3 regions of the Massilia sp. W12 genome follow, and region 1 is predicted to be linked to each of the others. Evidence: predicted binding sites of a transcription regulator. Region 1 holds the regulator's gene; each other region holds the start of a gene.
What was found. The regulator sigma-54, encoded in region 1, starts transcription at its own class of promoters, with help from an activator protein. The targets are predictions, from matches to a motif close to TGGCANGNAANCTGCTTT.
Positions count from the first base shown of each region.

Region 1 (7,363 bases):
CAACGCCAGTTAAGCCGCATTCAGTCCAGATGGCGCAAGGGGTGTGCCCATTCCGGCCAGACAGGCGCAAACATCTCTTGCAGCTGCTGCTCTGTCACTTCCGCCAGGCTTGCGGGATGCCAGCGTGGCGCATTATCTTTATCGACCGCCAGCGCGCGCACCCCTTCAATCACTTCACCATGCTCGAAAGTGCGCCGCACCAGACTTCTTTCCATCCGCAGGCAATCCGCCACTGACATTTGCGCACCGCGCCGCAACGCTTCCAATGTGACAGACATCAGCAGGGGCGAGCGTTTTTGCATGCTGTCCAGGCTGGCTTGCGCGAAAGGAGCGGGATCCGCTGCGAGCGCGGCTTGGATCTGCGCCACGGATTCATGTGCGAAATGGCGGGCAATCAAATCAGCTTGTGGCGCGATGCGTGCGGGCGGCAATTCGGCGGCAAAGGGGGCGCAAAACGCTGCCGCGACTTGCGCTGCATCGGCTCCGGCGCTGGCGCACAAAGTATCTTGCAGCGCGCTGATGTGGCGGGCCGGCACGAAGCAGTCGGCCAGTCCGCACCAGATTGCGTCTGCGGCCCCAATCGCCTCGCCGCACAGCGCCAGCCAACGTCCGCTGAATTGCGGGCAGCGTGGCAGAAAGTATGTCCCGCCCACGTCGGGGAATAAGCCGATATTCACTTCCGGCATGGCGATCTTGCTGCGCTCAGTGACGATGCGCAGGCGCGCTTGCGGCCCGGCTTGCGCAATCCCCATGCCGCCGCCCATCACCACGCCATCCATTAAGGCGATATAGAGTTTGGGGTAGTGATGAATCAAATGATTCAGTGTGTATTCTTCGGTGAAAAAATCTTCCAGCAAGGCGCTGCCGCCTTGCGGTGTGAGCTTGCCCTTGTCATGGAAAAAGCGGATATCGCCGCCGGCGCACAGCGCTTTGTCGCTGCTGCTGCGCAGCAGTACGGCGCTAATTGCGGCGTCTGCGCGCCAGCTGGAAAGGATCTGGTGCAAGGCGCGCACCATTTCCAGTGAAAGCGAATTCAATGCCTTGGGGCGATCCAGCGTGATTACGCCGAATCCGCCGCGCACTTCGGTTTTTACATAGTCAGTCATCCTTGATTCCTCAGTTGAACAGGCCCTGGCGCCCAGTTTACCGGCTTTACAGCCAGGCGCAACGACGACGCAGCCTGCATGCAGGGCAATCGTATCAAGGTTCCGCCTGATGTCCGGCAGTTTCCGTTCTTGCATGAAGCAGGCAGGATAGCAAGCTGCTGACGGAGCAGCGCCAGCCAGCCGGATGCGCAAACGGCAATGCGTGTTACCGGCCTGCGCGCTAAAGAGAAGGTTTTGTCAAACAAGCCTGGCCGATTTCATGCGATGGCCCCGGGTTTGCATGTTGCCAGGGGGCGCAACAACGCCGGGGAATCGGGAAACATGTCAGCGGGCTGGTAGCACATTGTATGTGCGCGAGGCTGAAAATGCATGCGGGGCGCATAGCGCCCCGCCGGTGTGCGTCTGTTGGATGTGTTTATGCAGCTTCAGCTTCTTCAGCGTCGGCGCTGCTGCCTGACATGTATTTGATGGAAGTATGATTGTGATCTTGCACCTTGGTCTTGTGCTTCAATACCTGACGGTCGAGTTTGTCCAGCAGGGTGTCAATGGCTGCATACAAATCTTCTGACACGCTTTCCACATAAATGGACTTGCCGCTGACCCGTAACGTTACTTCAGCCTTTTGCCTTTTCGATTTTTCGCTTAGCTTATCCACGCTCAGAATCACCGATATGTCGATCACTTGATCAAAATGGCGTTTGATTCTTTCCAGCTTGTTTTCAACGAAAGCGCGAATGGCGGGGGTCACTTCGAGATGATGTCCACTGATGGTGAGGTTCATACAGACTCCTATTGTGATGTTGCCTGTCATGCATATGCTTGCGGTTTTGGCGTTTTCAAGAGCCGCCTGCATCATTCAGACAACCGGATACTACTGCTGCTACGTGAAGGCTGCACTTCCTGTGCGCGGTGGAGTCAGGCCCGGGGAACCGGAGGATGAAGCCGCTACAGGCTTTTGCGCAGCGCCACTGCCGGGATTTTCAGAGCTTCACGGTATTTGGCCACAGTGCGACGTGCGACCACCATACCCTGTTCACCCAGCATATCTGCAAGTTTGCTGTCAGAAAGGGGATTTTTGGGATCTTCTGCTCCTATCAGTTGCTTGATCAGTGCGCGTATCGCCGTTGATGACGCTTCGCCCCCCGCTTCAGTGGCGACATGGCTGCCAAAGAAGTATTTCAACTCAAACATGCCGTGCGGGGTCAGCATATATTTTTGAGTCGTCACACGCGAGATTGTGCTCTCGTGTAATCCTAGTGTATCAGCAATTTCACGTAACACAAGGGGGCGCATCGCAACTGCGCCATGGGCGAAAAAGTTGCGTTGCCGCTCCACGATTGCTTGCGCCACGCGGAGGATGGTTTCATAGCGCTGACGCATATTTTTGATCAGCCATTTCGCCTCCTGCAGTTGGTTGCTCAAGCCGCCATCGCCCTTGTTTTGCTTCAACATCGAGGCGTACAGCGCATTCACGCGCAAGCGCGGCATCACGTCCGGATTCAAGCTCACGCTCCAGCCGTTGCGGTTGCGTTTGACGATCACATCCGGCGCCACATGGTCTTTATCGGAAGCGCCAAAAGCGGCGCCCGGATGGGGTTGGCACAGACGGATCAGGGCTTGCGCTTCGCGCAAATCCTCGTCGTCGCAGTCCATGGCTTTTTTCAGCCTGGTGTAGTCGCGCGCCGCCAGCAGCGGCAAATGCTGCTCGACGATTTGCAGCGCATGGCGGCGCGTCACCATTGGCGCTTTTGGCAATTGGCGGATTTGCAGCGCCAGGCATTCAGACAGATTGCGCGCGCCAACGCCGGGCGGGTCAAAGCTTTGCAGCAGTTTTAAACTGGTCTGCAATTCCTCCAATTCAATTTCCAATTCAGCCGGCAGACTTTCCAGCAAGGCTTCCAGGCTCTCTTCAAGATAGCCATTCTCATCTAAGCTGTCTATCAGGAATTCAAGCAGGGCGCGGTCGCGTTGGGTGCGGGCAGTGACGCGCATTTGTTCCAGCAAATGGTCGCGCAGGCTGTTGCTGGCGTCTTCCAGCTGCGGGCGCATATCTTCATCGTCCGCCGAGCGCGCGCCCGGCGCATCTTCAAAACTCAAGCTGTCTTGCAGCATGCCATCGCCATCATGCTCGAAGCTGTTTTCTTCGCTGTTGCCGGCTTCTGCAGTTGCCGGCGCTTCCGCTTCGGGGGCCGGATTTTCTGAAGGCATGCCGGCCTCACTCGCCGGGCTGTTGCTGATGGCGCCGTCGGCTAACAAGCGCACGGAATGATCGAGCGGATCATCGGTGCGCTCCAGCATGGGGTTTTCCGACAACATCTGCGCCAATTCCTGCTGCAATTCAAGCGTGGAGAGTTGCAACAGGCGGATCGACTGTTGCAATTGCGGCGTCAGCGCCAGATGTTGCGAGGTGCGAAGTTGCAGCGACTGTTTCATGGCGGTCCTGAAATGCTGTGCTTACATGCGGAAGTGTTCCCCCAGATACACGCGGCGTACCGATTCATCCGCAATGATATCTTGTGGTCTGCCGCTGGCCATCACGGAACCCTGGTTGATGATATATGCGCGGTCGCAGATGCCCAGGGTTTCACGCACATTATGGTCGGTGATCAAGACGCCGATGCCGCGTTCTTTTAAAAAACGCACAATGCGCTGAATTTCGATCACAGCGATCGGATCCACCCCGGCAAACGGTTCATCCAGCAGCACAAAGCGCGGATCGGTGGCTAAGGCGCGCGCGATTTCCACCCGCCGCCGCTCGCCGCCTGAGAGGGACAGCGCTTGATTTTCGCGCAGCCGCTCAATTTGCAAATCGGCCAGCAGTTGATTGAGTTTGTCATCAATTTGCTGCGTACTCAAAGGACGGCCTTGCGGGCGTTGCAGTTCCAGCACGGCGCGGATATTGTCTTCCACACTGAGCTTGCGAAACACCGAGGCTTCCTGCGGCAGATAGGACAGGCCGCGCACGGCGCGCTGGTGAATCGGCATGCGTGTGATGTCGGCGCCGTCCAATTCAATATTCCCGGCGTCCGCCGGCACCAGGCCGACGATCATATAAAACGAGGTGGTTTTGCCGGCCCCGTTCGGCCCCAGCAAACCAATCACTTCGCCGCTCTCAACTTGCAGCGCGACGTCATGCACCACCATGCGCTTGCCATATGATTTTTGCAGGCCGCGCACTTGCAATTTACTGTTGTTGCGTTGTTCTGTCATTTTGTGTCCTGATCCGGCTTGCGCGGTTGAATCACCGTGGTGATGCGGTTGTCCTGTCCCGCCGTTGCCGGGCCGTTTTGCACTTGGAATGTCTCGCGCACACTGTCATACACAATCGTGGCGCCGGAAATTTCTTCCAGCACTTGATTGCCCTGCAGACGCCGGACCCGTGCGCGCGTATGAAATTTCACCAGTTCGCTTTTGCTGTCGTATTCAATGCGATCGGCGGCTCCTTCGACCCACTGATCCAGCCCCTCGCGCTTTTGACGGTAGCTGGCCGTTTTGCCGGCCCCGCCATGCAATTCGAGAAATTGAAAGCCGGCGGCATCCTGATTCAAGGTCATGCGTTCGGCTTTCATCTGCAAACTGCCGCGCGTAAGGTGGACGTTGCCGCTGAAGCTGTTGATTTGCTTCACATCGTCAAACCACATGCGCGCAGCCTGTACTTCGGTGGGCTTGTTGCGATCGGCTTTTTCCGCCGCCGCCGGCGCGGCGGCAAGCAGCGCAAGCAGGGCGGGCAAGCAGGGCAGGGTGCGCCGCATCATTTGGCGCTTCCTTTGATTGCCGGCGCGAAACTGGCGCGCACTTGTTGCTGCAGGCTGAACTGGCCTTTGGCGTTGTCCACCAGCATGCCCTTGCCATGCAACTGTGATTTGCCGCTGAGAATTTGCACCTGATCATCGGTTTGCATCTGGTCGTCATCCGGCAGCATCCATAAGCTGGGGCTGCGCATGGTCCAGCCTTCGCTGCGCGCATCGGCGCTGCGCACCAATTCCACTTCCCCTTGCAACAGCACGCGATTATTCTGGTGTTCGATCAAGGCTTGACGGGCTTGCACCCGCAGCGGGCTTTGCGCGGGATTGAAGCTCAAGACCTGGACTTGCTGCACATCGGATTTGTCATTCAGCGGGCGGTGCGTCAGCAATTTGCCGGACATGATGTCTTTCGGCTTGCCATCCTGACTCAGGCGCACCACATGAAAGTTTTCGACAAAATAATCCGGGTCATTCGATTTGTTGGCCTCAGCCGCCGCCGGCGCGCCCTGGCGCAGCACGTCCAGCAGCCAATAACTGGACAGCGTAATCACTGCGGCGAGCGTCAGCAAGGCAATCAGGCGGAAACGGTCATGGCTGGCGGAGTCGCTCATGCTGGCCTCAAGCGTTGAATAATTCGGCCAGGCTGCGCCCGCGCGCAAACAGCAGCAATTCGCACACTTCGCGCGCCGCGCCAGCGCCGCCGCCGGCCTGGCTGACATAGTGCGCCATCTGTTGCGCTTCGATCCGGCCATTGGCCACGCTGGCGGCGAAGCCGACCCGGCGCAACAGCGGCAGGTCGATCACATCATCGCCCAGATAGCCGCAGACTTGCGGCGACAGATTCAATTCCGCCAGCAGATCGGCGAAGGCGATCTGTTTTTGCTGCGCACCCTGATAGACATGGGAAATGCCGAGATCATGCGCGCGTTTCGCGGTCAGCGGGGACAGGCGTGCGCTGATAATCGCGGTGCGGATGCCAAACTCTGGCAAATGCTTGATTGCCAGTCCGTCGTGCACATTGAAACGTTTGACCTGCTCGCCCAATTCGCCGTAATACAGGCCGCCGTCGGTGAGCACGCCATCGACATCGAAAATCATCAATTCAACTTGCGCGGCGCGCGCCAGCAGCGGCGCCGGCAGGGTAGAGAAATCGACATGCATCAAATCACCTTGGCGCGGGTCAGATCGTGGATATGCAGCGCGCCCAGCAATTCATCGCCGCGCGCCACCAGTAATTGATTGATACGGAATTCTTCCATCATCGCCACCGCATCCACCGCCAGCCGTTCGGGTTCGATGCAGCGCGGTTTGGTTTGCATCACATCGGCGATATTGATTTGCTGGAAGTCGCGCGCCTGTTCAATCAAGCGGCGCAAATCGCCATCGGTGAAGATGCCGCGCAAGCGGCCCGCCTCATCCACCACGGCAGTCATGGCCATGCCTTTGCGCGTGATTTCCAGCAGAGCTTGCGAAAGCGTGGCGCTGACGGGCACGCGCGGCACCTGCTCGCCGCTGCGCATCACATCGCGCACATGGGTCAAGAGCCGCCGCCCCAAGGCGCCGCCGGGGTGGGAGCGGGCAAAATCTTCCGCGCGAAAGCCGCGCGCATCCAGCAGCGCCACCGCCAGCGCGTCGCTCAAGGCCAGGGTGGCGGTGGTGCTGGCGGTTGGCGCCAGATTCAGCGGACAGGCTTCTTTTTCCACTGAAACATCGAGATGCGCATCAGCCAATAACGCCAGTTGCGAGCGCGGATTGCCGGTCATGGCGATTAATTTGGCGCCGCTGCGTTTGACAATCGGAATAATCGATAGCAGTTCGCCGGTTTCGCCGGAATTTGAAATCGCGATTAACACATCTTGCGCCGTGACCATGCCCAGATCGCCATGCGCGGCTTCCGCCGGATGAACAAAAAAGGCCGGGGTGCCGGTGGACGCCATGGTGGCCGCCATTTTGCGTCCGATATGGCCGGATTTGCCGATGCCGGACACCACGGCGCGGCCTTTGCATTGCAAAAGCAAATCCAGGGCATGCAGAAATTGCCGCGCATTGTCACTGCCATCCGCCAGGCGTGCGCGCAACGCGAGGACGGCCTCGGCTTCAATGCTCAGGGTGTCGCGCGCCAATGCCAGCGCGGCTTGTTGCGCCGCTGCGGGCGTCTGTTGTGAAAATGTTGATGTCATGCCAATAGTATAATCCTGGGAAGCGCAGTTTGGCCAAGCAAAAAGCTTGCCGGAAAACAGCCCGGCGCAGCGTCATTTTAACCTGTCGCGTTTGCGCATGCGTTTTCTGATGCGCTTCAGGAAGCCAGCAGCTGGCGCGCCAGTTCAAAATCAAATTGACGCAGCGCTGCGCCGAGCTGCGCCAGTTTGTCCGGCGCCAGCAGGGTGGCCAGCGCGCTTTCCCCGGATTCAAAGCAATACACCGCGTCAGCGCGGTCTTCCTGCAGTAATTCACGCAACTCTTGCAGCACTTGCGCAGCCGGCGGCTGCTTGCCGGCGGGGCGCGCGCTGG
Region 1 is NZ_CP147776.1:4,720,395-4,727,757, reverse strand. It holds gene V8J88_RS19210 (deoxyguanosinetriphosphate triphosphohydrolase) at 1-13, shown strand, start outside; gene V8J88_RS19205 (enoyl-CoA hydratase/isomerase family protein) at 21-1,106, opposite strand; gene raiA (ribosome-associated translation inhibitor RaiA) at 1,522-1,887, opposite strand; gene V8J88_RS19195 (RNA polymerase factor sigma-54) at 2,052-3,539, opposite strand; gene lptB (LPS export ABC transporter ATP-binding protein) at 3,561-4,316, opposite strand; gene lptA (lipopolysaccharide transport periplasmic protein LptA) at 4,313-4,861, opposite strand; gene lptC (LPS export ABC transporter periplasmic protein LptC) at 4,858-5,463, opposite strand; gene V8J88_RS19175 (HAD hydrolase family protein) at 5,471-6,013, opposite strand; gene V8J88_RS19170 (KpsF/GutQ family sugar-phosphate isomerase) at 6,013-7,032, opposite strand; gene V8J88_RS19165 (response regulator) at 7,149-7,363, opposite strand, start outside.

Region 2 (7,363 bases), 1.1 Mb from region 1:
TTGATTTCTTCACTTAACCTGAATGAAGCGTGTTGCACAAACCGCTTGTAGCTGTTTGTCCCAAGATCACCGGTATATTCCGGATAAACATTGACCAACTGCGCATTCACGCCCAAGCTCAGCAGGGATTGAAAAATTGCGCGCGGATGCTCGCCCATGCCGATACTGCTGAAGGGATGTCCAATAATCTTAATCATGTAAGTCCTCAGTAAAACTTCTTGATTTTCATTTTTGCATCGTAAGTAGCTTCCAGAAATGCATAACCATTCTGTACCGATGGTTCAAGAATTGCCCCCTCCGCCCATTCATTCCATGCATTCACAAAGACACACTGCTCGTCGCCTAAAGTGGTCTGTTTCTGCAAGTGCAGCGCAGCTTCCAACCATGCCCGATATTTGCCTGGCGCACTGTTTGGAAAAATTCCCGCATCTTGACCACGACGGGCCGTATTATCCCAACCAGGCATCACGCATTGCATTTTGGTGTAATTCGGAGTTTGTCTCCGCAGGAAGTTAATTGCCGTCTGCTCATAATCATAAAAACCACCACCGAAATTTTCCGGCTCAAGTAGCTCAAAACGTTCTTTCGGCAACCCCTGTGCCAAACCATGTGGTGCAAATGACACCAATGCATCCGCTTCAAAATTTGAAGGATGGAATGTAGAGTCAAACGTTGAAAACGACTCAACCAGAGCAATGTATGGTTCACATTTAGCGTTGTGGATAAAGTATTCCCTCATGAAAGCCAGATTTTGTTTACATTCAGGGATCGCCCGATGATTATAGATCAAAACCAGTGGCTTACCATTGACAGTAATATACTCAGGCACGTCAAGCAATTTAATCATTTCCTGAAACATTGCAGTCATTGACTCACGGTCGTACTTCTGCTCCATCAAAATACTCTTGCTTTGACCATCCCAAGCACGTGTCCAGTTTTCATTGGCCCAACAGATGCAAAACGGGAATTTATGCTTTCCGCTCACCCTGCGGCGCAGCGGTAAATTCAGGATATGCTTATTATCCAGCCAATAAAAATAGTAACAGAAGGCATCAATGCCATATTTCCGCGCAATCGAAAACTGAAATTCTTCGACTTCTTCACAATTCAAGTCATAAAAACCGGTCGCAGTCGGCAAAATTGGCTGAGCATGTCCTTTATACACAGGCAATGCCTTGGTGACATTTCTCCACTCAGTAAACCCGCGTCCCCAGAATTTATTATTCTCAGGAATTTGGTGATATTGCGGCAAATAAAAAGCAATAACACGAGGCGCCTTCCGTTCAGCAAAGAACGATTCATGTGTTTCCACTAATTTAATCGTATTAGTCGCCGACAGATAGTGCTTGTTCTTTTTAAGCTTTTCCTCATTCAATGCATCTTCTGCGGAAAAGCTGCTTTTTTGCTTATAGCTTTGAGACAATGCATGCCACAACAACACATTTTTCGCAACGCCGACTTCCAAGCCGATTTTTTGGGCGCGAATACACAGGTCGGTGTCTTCACAATATGCAGGTGCATATTTGGGGTCATAACCATTCAGTTTAACCCAAGTGCTTCGTTTCAAAAAGAATGCCACCCCCGATGCATATTCAACTTTCTTATATTCATCGGCATTCTCACCTTTTTGATAGGCAGTTATCCATTTTGCCTCACCATTCTCATTGAAAAAGCCACCTTGCTCTTGGATAACGCCATTTGGGTAAAACACGGTTGGCGCTAACACCCCCAGTTGTGGATGTTTTTTGAGAATCGCCAACATATCATCAACAAAATAATCCGGCGCCACCACATCACTGTTTATAATCGCCAGATATTCAGCCTTAGCCTGTTTTGCCCCGAAATTGCAAGATAAGAGATACCCTTCATTCTCTTTTTCCAGAATTTTTACGTTTTTAAATTGCTTATACTTTTCCAATACAGAACTATCTTCAGTTGAGCCATCATTCACCAGCAAAATACGATACAAGCTCTCGTTTTCAGAGGTTAAGATGCTGTCAACGCAGGTTTGCAGATAATCAAATCCATTATAAAAAGGGATGATAATGTCAATTTGATATTCAGCTGCTTTGACATTATTAAAGCGCTCCTTGATTGCCTCTTGCATTTTTTCAAATGAATCAGCAACAGTTTCACTGTCAGGCGCACGTTTTCCGATAAATGGGGCTATTGCATCAATTTTCTTTTTCATCATACGATAATCATTTTCATATTCATCGTATGCTTCTTCGCCAAATTGAATATTATCCCAAAGCAAAATCAACGGATTACCAACTGTTTTGCCGTGCTTTTCGGGTGATAAATATGGCGAACTCTTCCGCTTCTCCTGCTCACCATGCAAGAAAAAGTGTGACAGCGGATTGGCTTTTGCTTCACGTACATCCTGATTCTGATCGAGATAATATCGCCCATCGAATATTACGCTTGTCGCATAATACTGATCATGGTTCTCCATATAATCCAGCAGCGGAGTTCTGTGATTATCAAAATCATATAATTCAGGCGTTAATTCATACTCACGCATAAACCATGGAGTATCAAAAATAGGATTGGGATTACTATTTACGCCATTCGTCATCAAATAATGCACCAAAGGTGCGACAGGAATCCCTTTCAGATAAGTATCGCTATACCATTGTCCCCAAAAGAGAATATTGATCGACAAAGGCCATAATTTTTTATCTTCGATGTACTTTTCCACGAATTCCACAATGTTCGCAGTTTCCACCTTTTGCCGAGTCAAATGCACAACATCCAACAATTTACTGAGGCAAATCATTTCCACCAAATCAACAACCGCAATGCGTTTGTTTTCAACTTCGATAAGTTTTTTGTTCCCTTTGCTACGCGGACGCTTAACAATATCGGCAGCAACCACATCTACCCAGCCAACAATTGAATCCCGCTCTATTCTCAATTGGAAAGCGTCCGGCATTACGCCGACTTTCGAGAAGTCAAACATGAAACCACGAAATGGCTCACCCAACTCTTCTTTAGCCTCTTTGGAATATATGTTTGCCACACAGGTTTGCAAGCAGACATCCCCCACCATCAAATCGACTGTTGCTTCGCCGATTTCACTGTACACCCAACCTATTAAAGTCTGACCTTCAAAATGCTGGATACAATAGTTGAATTCCACATCACTGTCCATAATCATCCGCAAAACAAAAAAGCATGTTAGTAATTCAAGGCAACATCTGCCTCACCTTGTTTCCTGCAGTCAACCACAATACTGATCACAAGCGAGCCACTCCGGCCAATCAAATGCTTCAACCTTAATCATGCTCTCATAATTAAGGTTGATACTGGCTTGGACTCTGCTATCTTCATTGCCCACTGGTTTCACGCCGAGCAAATTTTATCCACGCACATTGCCGTTGTTTGATATTAACACGGCATATCTTCATGCCAATAGACGCAATGCGTCATCCAACTTCCTTGCTGTGCTTATTGGTAACCAAAGTGCTCATTAACATCTTTCAAGTACATATTAAACCACTCGATTCTTTCCATGAAATACGCATCATTCTTCCAGCGCCCCACGCTCAAATCGATTGTTTCAGAGGTAACATGTTCTTTTTCAAACTCTGCGGCCCCTCCTGCCGTTTGCCGTTTTTGTTTTTTCTTCGCTTTTTTGCCGAAATAGCGATCCAGCTGTTTGCTCACTTTGCCCGGATCTTTAACCATCTCCTCATAGCGAACCACATGCCACTGCGGGAATGTTTTCAACACACATATCATTTGTTGTGCGATTGCCCGGAGTTCTTTATACTCCTGCTCTGTACTGAAATCTGTAAAATCTGAATTTGGGAAGCGTAGTTTATATTGACGGGTTGAACAGATCAAATCCCTTAAATCGCGAATCAATACTATACCTTTTGTTTCATACAGCAAATTAAGCAAGCACAAACATTCAATTCCGGAACTTGAAATTTTTTCAACATAGTATTGATCTTCTTCCGCCATTTCAAGATAATCCGAAATCCCTTTGTTAAGCCCATTCAATGCAGAATTGACAATTATTGCATCAACTTCTTCTTTTTGCGCTTTCGCTATTGCCGGCGCATCGAAGAAGATCATGTCATTTTTAAAGAACATCAGATCGGTAAAGTTTGCACAGAACTGTGCGCTCAATGTTCGAATTGTTAAGAGTGTGCGTGCGCACAAATAAGTCACGGCTCTTGTTTCATACGGCGCAGTGCCTGGAATATTGACATATTCCTTATCCTTCATCAATTTCATTAAACCTGATGAACCACTCCGCCCCATACTGAACAATGGAGCAATACGCACCTCTTTATACTGGCTCTTTCTGCGGAATTTGGTTAAATTTACATGTAACTCAAATTCAACAAAGTGATAATAACTGCCATCATCCGCAATTATTTTCAGCTTACATACTGACACTTCTCTTGTGAAAAGATAAAAAGGCAGCCAAATTGAGAATCCCTTACCATTAATATCGTTGGCGGTAAGATCAGGCCTATCTTGAAGCTCGACGTTAATTGGCGATATAGGGTTGTCATCTACCTCAAAAATTATACGCTCTATGTTCCTCCCCCCGATTGCGCACCATCCCGTCAATTCAAAGATGTAATTCCACCTTACACCTTCTTTCACACCCTCCAGACTCCCTTGTAATACATCTAAGTTATATATATTATAATTTTTCAATGTGAGTTGCATGCTACACACCTTCTTCCCGAGTTGCCGGCTGGATAATTTTGCGTCGCTTTTTTTGAAATTTGCGTACGCTGTCAGTTTAACTTCAACAATTTTCCGCTGTGTTACGCCATCTTGCTTCCCTCATGCATTCACATTTTTTGCAACGCTGCACGGGCTGTCAACTTGAGCACTTTTCCCGCATCCAATGCCTCATAGTCAGTCCATGCCAAACCGCTCGCTGCAGCAAACCGGATTATGTCGTCACTGCAAACAGCCATAATACGTGACGGGACTTCCATCCAAACCTGATGCCTGCGTTCGGACGGCATCGTTACAACTTGCCGTCATACCATTAGCCGCTCAATACGAACACGGCTTAACCTGTCATACATATGGCTTAGCTGAGGCTCGATTGCACATCCATCCAGCTCTGGTGCAGGCCTCCTTGGGCTGTATCATTTGCAACAAGTTTGGCTTGATGGCAATCATACAGCATCTGACTGCATTTTCCCGTTATTGCAGCTTTGCACGCTCAGCTCAAGTGCAGCAGAGGCAGCAGTCTGAAAATTATACAAGCAGCGACGCGCGTTCTTTCTGCTTGCAAAGCGCTTGTTTGTCCCCTTTTTTTCAAAACAGCAAGCAGTGCACATGACTCACTGAAGTTCATTCGTGAACACTGGATCTGTGCTCTCCCTGGGAAGCTGATGGCGAGCCGGCCCGCCATGTTTGTTGACAAACATGTCTGAAAGTGGTGAAGAGTAATATGCGCTCTGACAGCAACAAGATTGCCATTTTCCTGTGAAAAGTCATTGACACCAAAATTGCAACCCTGCTACATTTGCCATACCGGAAACAATTAGAAACAATCACATGCCGGGATTGCACCGACAGACTCACCGTCACGCAATGTCTGCCTTCAGAAGCAGACGATGCACCACCATACTGAGGATTACATGCTGAAATTGAACTTTGCTGCACGCTTGCTCGCCACTGCCGCTATCGCCACCCTGCCCGCACTCGCACACGCCGGTTATAACGGCGATTTCGCGAGTCTGAGCTTCTCTCACAATGCATTTGGCACGCCTGTTTTCAGCAACCCTGCCCAGGTCGGCGCCGGCGTTGAATTCAGCGCATTGAGCGTTGATAATTTCGGTCACCGCTGGACTTTGAACGGCGATGTGTCTGACAATGGCTTTACGCTGTTCTGGACTGAAAGCACGCGTGCACATGAGCCGAATGGCGGCAATATTTCGATGAGCGTACCGGCGGAATTCACCCTGTCCTTCGCCAATTCCACCGTGCAACCGCTGATGCTGCAGTCCTATTCCAGCCAGGGCCGTTACAGCAATGGCCAAGCGCGTCTGACCGGGATCGAATACCTGAATGCGAATACGGTCAAATTCAAATTCAATGCCCTGTATGACACTGACCGCTATGTGTTTGCCAACGCCGTGCCGGAAGCGCAAACTTACGCCATGATGCTGGGCGGTCTGGCGATGCTGGGCTTGTTCTCACGCCGCCGCAAACAAGCTTGATCAGGCTTGTTGTCAGCAATAAAAAACCCGGCGTTTGCCGGGTTTTTTATTGTGCAAGCGCCGCATGCGGCGCTGCAATTTATTTGCGCTCAGACATCGGCGGCACATTGCGCACCGGCGAGCCGGAGAACAATTGACGCGGACGGCCGATTTTCTGTTCCGGATCGGAAATCATTTCATTCCATTGCGCGATCCAACCCACGGTGCGCGCCATGGCGAAAATGCCGGTGAACAGTTGTACCGGAATGCCCAGTGCGGATTGCACGATGCCGGAGTAGAAATCGACGTTCGGATACAGCTTGCGTTGTACGAAGTAATCGTCTTCCAACGCAATCTTTTCCAATGCCATCGCGAGCTTGAATTGCGGATCGTTTTCCAGACCCAGCTCGGCCAGCACTTCGTGGCAGGTTTCGCGCATCAGCTTGGCGCGCGGGTCGTAGTTCTTGTACACGCGGTGGCCAAAACCCATCAGCTTCACGCCCGAGCTCTTGTCTTTCACTTTTTTGACGAATTCGCCAATCTTGTCCACGCTGCCAATATCGCGCAGCATGTTCAGTGCGGCTTCATTCGCGCCGCCGTGCGCCGGGCCCCACAGACAGGCGATGCCGGCGGCGATACAGGCGAAAGGATTCGCGCCGCTGGAGCCGGACAGGCGCACGGTCGAGGTGGAAGCGTTTTGTTCGTGATCAGCGTGCAGGATCAGGATACGATCCAGCGCGCGCACCAGCACATCATTCACTTTGTATTCTTCGCACGGGGTGGCGAACATCATACGCATGAAGTTGGCGGTGTAAGACAGGTCATTGCGCGGATACACGAAAGGCTGGCCCATCGAGTATTTATGCGCCATCGCCACCAAAGTCGGCATCTTGGCGATCAAACGGATCGCGGAAACGCGGCGATGGTGCGGGTCATTGATATCCAGCGAATCGTGGTAGAAGGAAGCCAGCGCGCCCACAGTGCCGACCAGCACCGACATCGGGTGCGCATCGCGACGGAAACCACGGAAGAAGAATTGCATCTGCTCGTGCACCATGGTGTGATAGGTGACGGTCTTGACGAAATCATTCTTTTCAGTGGCGTTCGGCAGTTCGCCATTAAGCAAGAGGTAGCAGGTTTCGAGGAAATCGCAATTTACGGCCAGCTGTTCGATCGGATAA
Region 2 is NZ_CP147776.1:3,574,290-3,581,652, forward strand. It holds gene V8J88_RS14335 (glycosyltransferase) at 1-197, opposite strand, end outside; gene V8J88_RS14340 (glycoside hydrolase family 99-like domain-containing protein) at 206-3,142, opposite strand; gene V8J88_RS14345 (hypothetical protein) at 3,451-4,689, opposite strand; gene V8J88_RS14350 (PEP-CTERM sorting domain-containing protein) at 5,622-6,203, shown strand; gene gltA (citrate synthase) at 6,283-7,363, opposite strand, start outside.
Region 2: V8J88_RS14350 (PEP-CTERM sorting domain-containing protein) is a predicted target of sigma-54. The motif match lies at 5,479-5,496, and genes of this name have one in related genera.

Region 3 (7,363 bases), 1.7 Mb from region 1:
GCCTGGCGCAAGCGGTTTTGATCGGGGATGGAATGGGCCGGATTGGTGCAGGCGATCCACAGCATCTTGAGCTGGCCGGCGGCGGCGGCGTCAAACATTTGCAGCGCCGTCAAGCCTGGCTGGCGCGGCAGATCCTGCGCCGCCAGCCCCCAGTGTGCGGCGATTTGCGCCATCTCTTCATGATTGCCCAGATTGCGGTGACCGCTGGCCAGATTCGCCATCGCGCCCACTTCGCGCCCGCCCATCGCATTCGGCTGCCCGGTGAGTGAAAACGGGCCGGCTCCCGGCTTGCCTATCTGTCCCAGCGCCAGGTGCAAATTGATAATCGCGCTGTTATTCGCCACCCCCTGCACCGATTGATTCACGCCCTGGCAATACAGGGACAGCACACGTTTATCCTGCAAAGCGGCCTGGCCGATCCAGCGCGCGGCTTGCAACAAATCATCCTGCGCAATACCGCAGCGCTGCGCCACCAGCGCCGGAGTGCAGTCGCGCAGCTGTTCACGCAAGGCGGCAAAGCCGCTGGTGTGCTGTGCAATAAAGGCTTGATCCAGCCAGCCCTCCCAGCAACACAGATGCAAAATGCCGTTTAACAGGGTGATATCGCTGCCGGGCAAGAGCGCCAGATGCAAATCGGCCTCGGCTGCGGTATCGCTGCGGCGCGGATCGATCACAATCACCTTCATCTCAGGACGCGCGGCGCGCGCCGCTTCCAGGCGGCGATACAAAACCGGGTGCGCCCAGGCCGGATTGGCCCCGATGATGACGACCACATCAGCCAACTCAAGATCGGCGTAGCTGCAGGGCGGCGCATCCGCGCCCAGGCTTTGCTTATAGCCGGCCACGGCAGAGGACATGCACAGGCGCGAGTTGGAATCGATATTGTTTGTCCCCAATAAGGCTTTCGCCAGTTTATTGAAGACATAATAATCTTCCGTCAGCAATTGCCCGGAGACATACAGGCCAAACGCATCCGCGCCATGCACGCGCCAAATCTGCGCCATGCGCTCTGTCATGATCTGATACGCCTGCTCCCATGAAATCTCTTGCAAGGGCGCGCCGCGTGCGGGACGCAACAGCGGCGTGTGCAAGCGGCGCGCGCCCTGCGCCGCCTGACTGACAGCGGCCAGGCTGGCGCCTTTGCCGCACAGCCGGCCAAAATTGGCCGGGTGCGCAGGGTCGCCGCGCACCTCCAGAATGCGGCGGCCATCGCTTTTCAGCAGCACGCCGCAACCTGTGCCGCAATACGGGCAGGCGCTTTTGATTTCTTTGATCTGGCCGGCTGCTTCCATACGCCACTCCCCTGCTTGATTCACATACTGTAAATACGCAGCGGCATGCTGCGCGCGGCCCCGTGTTGCGGGCATGCCATCTTGTGCGCCGCACTGGCCGCCGCGCGCCAGCTGTGCGCATCCACATAGACCTGGCCGGCCATCAATTTCAGCGCCACCACCGGCGTGCAGCCGACATCCGGCGCATGCGCCTGGCCGCTTTTCAGATCAATCTGCCAATTATGCAAGGGACAGGAAACCGAATCAGCGAAAACCATGCCTTGCGACAAGGGGCCGCCCTGGTGCGGACAACGGTCAAGCAGGGCATACACCTGATCGTCAGCCGTGCGAAACAGCGCCAAGGGCGGTAAGTCTGCATATTCGACCACGCGCGCGCCCTGCAGCGGGATGTGTTCCAGGCTGCCCACTTCAAGCCAGTTTTGCATATTCCACCTCCGTCCCTTGCAAGGAATTAAATTGCCGTAAATCGACCCCGGCCTGCTCCGGTTGCAACCAGGGATCGGCCGCCCCTTCCAACGCATACAGCAGGCGCGCGTACAAGGCGGCGCGATTGGCCGCGTCCTGCACCACTTGCTGCTTGATGAATTCCAGCCCGACGCGCGCCAGATAATGCACGGTGCGCTCCAGATACCAGCCCTGCTCGCGATAAAGTTGCAAGAAAGCGCCGCTGTATTCCATCACTTCCTGCGCGCTTTTGACCTTGACCAGCAGTTGCGCGACTTCGGTTTTGATGCCGCCATTGCCGCCGATATAAATTTCCCAGCCCGAATCCACCCCCACCACCCCGACATCTTTAATGCCGGCCTCGGCGCAATTGCGCGGACAGCCGGAAACCGCCAGCTTGACCTTGTGCGGGGCCGACATCAAATTCAGGGTGTGTTCGAGTTGCTGCCCCATGGCGGTGGAATCTTGCGTGCCAAAGCGGCACCATTCGCTGCCGACACAGGTTTTGACGGTGCGCAAGCCCTTGGCGTAGGCCGCGCCGGAAGGCATATCCAGCGCCTGCCAGACTGCCGGCAAATCCGCCTTGCGCACGCCAAGCAAATCAATGCGCTGCCCGCCTGTCACTTTCACCGCCGGGATCTGGAATTGGTCAACCACATCGGCGATTTTGCGCAGCTGCGCGCTGGACGTCATGCCGCCCCACATACGCGGCACCACCGAATAGCGCCCGTCTTTTTGGATATTTGCATGCGCGCGCTCATTGATGGCGCGCGATTGCGGATCATCTTTGGCCTCATGCGGCCAGCTCGAAATCAGGTAATAGTTCAAAGCCGGGCGACAGGTGGCGCAGCCGCTGGGCGTGCTCCAGCCCAGCGTTTGCATGACTTGTGACAGACTCAATAACTTCTGCTGGACAATCGCCTCACGCACCTCGCCATGGCCCAGACTGGTGCAGCCGCACAGACTCTTGCGTTTCGGCGCCGCAGCTGACTGCCCCAGCGTGGCGCACAGAATATTTTGCACCAGCCCGCTGCACGAACCGCAGGAAGCGGATGCCTTGCTGTGCTTGCGCACTTCTTCCAGGCTGTGCAAGCCGCGCTGCTTGATCACCTCCACAATCTGGCCTTTGCACACGCCATTGCAGCCGCACACCTCGGCTTGATCGGGCATCGCGGCGGCAGCGGCAATCGGATCAGCCTGGCCGCCTTGGGCCTGGCCGGCCTGCTCGCCAAACATCAGATAGGGACGCACATCGGCGATTGGCGCCTGTTCTTTCATCAAGCGCAAATACCAGGCCGCATCGGCAGTATCGCCATACAGACAGGCCCCCACCAGGCGCTCATCGCGCAACACCAGACGCTTATACACGCCGGCTGCGGCGTCGCGCAAAATAATTTCCTCGCTGCCTTCGCCGCCCATGAAGTCGCCAGCGGAAAACAAATCCACGCCTGTCACTTTCAAGCGGGTTGAAAGCTGCACGGCGGCAAAAGCGCCATCCTGATCCGCCAGATGGCGCGCACACACCTTGGCCATATCGTACAGCGGGGCGACTAAGCCATATGCTGTGCCGCGATGATTGGCGCACTCGCCCACCGCATAAATATCCGGGTCGCTGGTCTGCAAAACATCATTCACCACCACCCCGCGCGCGCATTCCAGCCCGGCGCTTTTGGCCAAGGCTTCGTCAGGACGGATGCCAACCGCCATCACCACCAATTGCGCCGCCACTTCTTCGCCATCGGCAAAGCGCAGCGCACGCACACGCCCATCTTCATCGCCGAGCAAGGCGGCGGATTGGCGTTTGAGCAAAAAGCGGATGCCGCGCTGCTCCAGTTCCGCTTGCAACAGGCGCGCGGCGTCGGCGTCGAGCTGGCGCTCCATTAACCAATCCGGCAAATGCACCACGCTGACCTCCATGCCGCGATTACGCAAACCGTTGGCCGCTTCCAAGCCCAGCAAACCGCCGCCAATCACCACCGCCTGCTTGTATTGCGCGGCGGCGGCAATCATGCGCTCAGTGTCAGCGATATCGCGATACGCCTGCACCCCTGACAAATCGGCGCCCGGCAGCGGCAGCATGAACGCTTGTGAGCCAGTCGCCAAAATCAATTTGTCATACGGGGTGACACGTCCCTGTTCGTCAATCACATGCTTGGCGTGGCGTGCAATCTGCTGCACTTTGCAGCCGGTGTGCAGGGTCAAACCATGCTGCTTGTACCAGTCCCAATCGTTGATGATGATTTCATCGAGGGATTTTTCACCGGCTAACACCGGCGAGAGTTGAATCCGGTTGTAATTCGGGTGCGGCTCGGCGCCAAACACTGTGATCTCATAGCGATCCGGCGCCAGCGCCAATAATTCTTCCAGGGTGCGCACCCCGGCCATGCCATTCCCCACCAATACCAGTTTTTGCTTTTGCATACCAGCCTCCACACTGAGTGACGCCAAGCCTGCTTGCAAAAACCGGGCCAGACCGGATTTCAGCCGCTAACAGATTGATTTTCTTTACATTTTTATGCAGCAACAAAACCCGCCGGCAGCCGCGCGCACTGCAAACGGGCGCCCCATAACCAGACCAGTGCGTCCCGGCTTGTTTTTAGTGCAACGCACCATAAACAGGCAAAACAAGCCCGCCAGCCTGCGTTTTCCCAAGGAATGCCGCCAGATGCCGTTCACTGTGCAGCGCAACAAAAATCTATCCAGACCGGGACATGGCACAGCAATTGCATAACTGAGCGCAGTTTTGACCCACTGGAGAACGATATGAGCAGTCCTGCATCGACAAGTTTTTGGCGCGCCGGGCATCTGCCGACGCTGTTTGCCGCATTCTTTTACTTCGATTTGAGCTTCATGGTTTGGGTATTGCTGGGGCCTTTAGCGGTCTTGATCGCCAAAGATCTGGCGCTCGATCCGGCGCAAAAAGGGTTGATGGTGGCCACCCCGCTGCTGGCCGGCGCATTATTGCGTCTGGTGATGGGCTTGCTGGTGGATCGTCTGCAACCGAAAAAAGCCGGCATCATCGGCCAGCTGATTGTGATCGCCGCCATGTTCTGGGCCTGGCAATCGGATATGCGCTCGTTTCACAATCTCTTGATTCTGGGCGGTTTGCTGGGCGTGGCCGGGGCCTCGTTTGCGGTGGCTCTGCCGATGGCCTCGCGCTGGTATCCGCCGCAACACCAGGGTAAGGCTCTGGGCATTGCCGGGGCCGGCAATTCCGGCACCGTGTTCGCCGCCCTGTTCGCGCCGGCGCTGGGGCTGGCCTGGGGTTGGCAAAATGTGTTCGGCTGGTGCTTAATCCCCTTGGGCTTAGCGCTGCTGGTGTTTATCTTCATGGCCAAGGATGCGCCGGACGCGCCGCCGCCCAAACCGCTGTCCGCCTATTTGAGCGTTTTGCGCGAAAACGACGCCTGGTGGTTTATGTTTTTCTACAGCGTCACCTTTGGCGGCTTTTCCGGGCTGGCCAGTTCGCTGACGATTTATTTCAATGGCCAATATGGCTTAGCCCCGGTGACAGCAGGCTATTTCACCGCCGCCTGCGTCTTCGCCGGCTCCCTGGTGCGCCCGCTGGGCGGCTGGCTGGCCGACCGTCATGGCGGCATCCGCACCCTGGGTGTGATGTATATGATTGCCGCCTGCGCCCTGTTTTTGGTCAGCTTCGGTTTGCCGCAAGCCAGCCAAGCCCTGTTATGCTTTGTGCTGGCGATGTTAGCGCTGGGCGCGGGCAATGGCGCGGTGTTCCAATTGGCGCCGCAGCGCTTCCGTCAGGAGATCGGGATCATTACCGGCCTGGTCGGCATGGCGGGCGGGATCGGCGGCTTTTATCTGGCCTCCAGCCTGGGCTGGTCGCGCCAATTAAGCGGCAGCTATCAAGTCGGCTTCATCATTTTCGCCCTGCTGGCCGTGTTCGCCCTGTTTGGTTTGTCCCTGGTGAAACAGCGCTGGCGCACCACCTGGGGCAGCAGCGCGGTGACGAACGCCAGAATTTAAAGGAGCAGGCATGCAATTACAACTGGCGGCAGGCTTTTCCACGGAATGCGGGCCACGCAAGGCCAACGAAGATTTCGTTGGCATGGTGACGCCGCTGCCGCCGGTCTGCGCCAGCAAGGGGGTGTTGGCGGCCCTGGCCGATGGCGTCGGCGGCCACGCCGGCGGCCGTCAGGCGGCGGAGTACACGGTGCGCGGTCTGCTCACTGATTACTACGCCACCTCCGACACCTGGAGCGTGCAACACGCTTTGGACAAAGTGATTCAAGCGCTCAATCAATGGCTGCAGCATCAGGGCAGCCAGAATGCGGAATTGAGCGGTATGGCCTGCACCCTGAGCTGCCTGTGTCTGCGCGCACGCAGCTATCATTTTGCGCATGTCGGCGACAGCCGGATTTATCTCTTGCGCGGCGAAACTCTAAGCTGTTTAACCCAAGACCATGTGTGGGAACAGCCGCATATGCGGCATGTGCTGTCACGCGCCATCGGCCTTGACCGGCGCATTTTGATCGACCACGGCCATGGCGATTTGCAGCAGGGCGACACCTTCATCCTGGTCAGCGATGGCGTGTGGGGCGCGCTGCCGCCCTATGTCTGGCTGGACTTGCCGCAACTGCAGGGCATCAGCGGCGATGCGCAAGCGCAGGCGGCGGCGCAAGCCTTGACCGCCGCCGCCCTGGCCGCCGGCGGGCGCGATAACGCCAGCGCGATTGTGCTGTGCGTGCAAAGCCTGGGCGCGCCGGACTTGCAGGAAAGCGTCAGCCGCCTGCAATGGCTGCCGCCGCCGCCCGTGCTGCAAATTGGCGAGACAATTGACGGCATGCAAGTGCTGGCCTGTTTGCAACACAGCGCGCACAGCCTGGTGTATCAGGTGCAGGATGGGGCCGGACGGCTGCTGGTCTTAAAAACCCTGCCAGAAGCCGCCGCCAACGCCGCCGCGCGCCAGGCGCTGGCGCAAGAAGAATGGCTGGCGCGGCGCGTGGTGGCGCGCTTCTTCCCGCAAGTGATCGACGCCCCGGAGCGCCATTGGCTGTACTGGCTGTGCACCTGGCATGCCGGGCGCAGCCTGCAGCAATGGCAGGATGAGGGGCGGCACTGGACGATTCCTGAAATGTTGCGGCTGGCGATCTTAGGCACGCGCGCGCTCGGCGCCTTGCACCGGCGCGGGATTACCCATTGCGATATCAAGCCGGACAATTTGCATCTGGGCGAGGATGGCGAATTGCGCATTCTGGATTTGGGCATTGCGCTGTGTGAAGCGATGCCCGCCGGGGCGGCGCCGCAAGAACGTCCGGCCGGCACGCCCAGCTATCTGGCCCCGGAAATGTTCGCCGGCGCCACCCATGGCCGGCAAAGCGATCTCTATGCCTTTGGCGTGACCCTGTATTACTTGCTGACGCGGCATTACCCGTATGGCGAAGTCGAAGCCTTCCAGCGCCCGCAATTCGGCGCGCCGACTGCGCCGGCGCGCTACCGGCCCGAGATTCCCGTTTGGCTGGAGCATGTGATCTTAAAAGCCGTGGCGGCAGACCCGGCGGCGCGCTTTGAGACGGCGGAAGAATTGCTGTTGGCGCTCGAAGGCGGCGCCGCCCACCCCCTGCCCGCCCCGCGCGCCCTGCCCTTGCTCAAACGCGCCCCGCTGG
Region 3 is NZ_CP147776.1:3,009,239-3,016,601, forward strand. It holds gene V8J88_RS11985 (molybdopterin-dependent oxidoreductase) at 1-1,292, opposite strand, end outside; gene nirD (nitrite reductase small subunit NirD) at 1,313-1,717, opposite strand; gene nirB (nitrite reductase large subunit NirB) at 1,701-4,157, opposite strand; gene V8J88_RS12000 (nitrate/nitrite transporter) at 4,500-5,723, shown strand; gene V8J88_RS12005 (bifunctional protein-serine/threonine kinase/phosphatase) at 5,734-7,363, shown strand, end outside.
Region 3: V8J88_RS12000 (nitrate/nitrite transporter) is a predicted target of sigma-54. The motif match lies at 4,449-4,466, and genes of this name have one in related genera.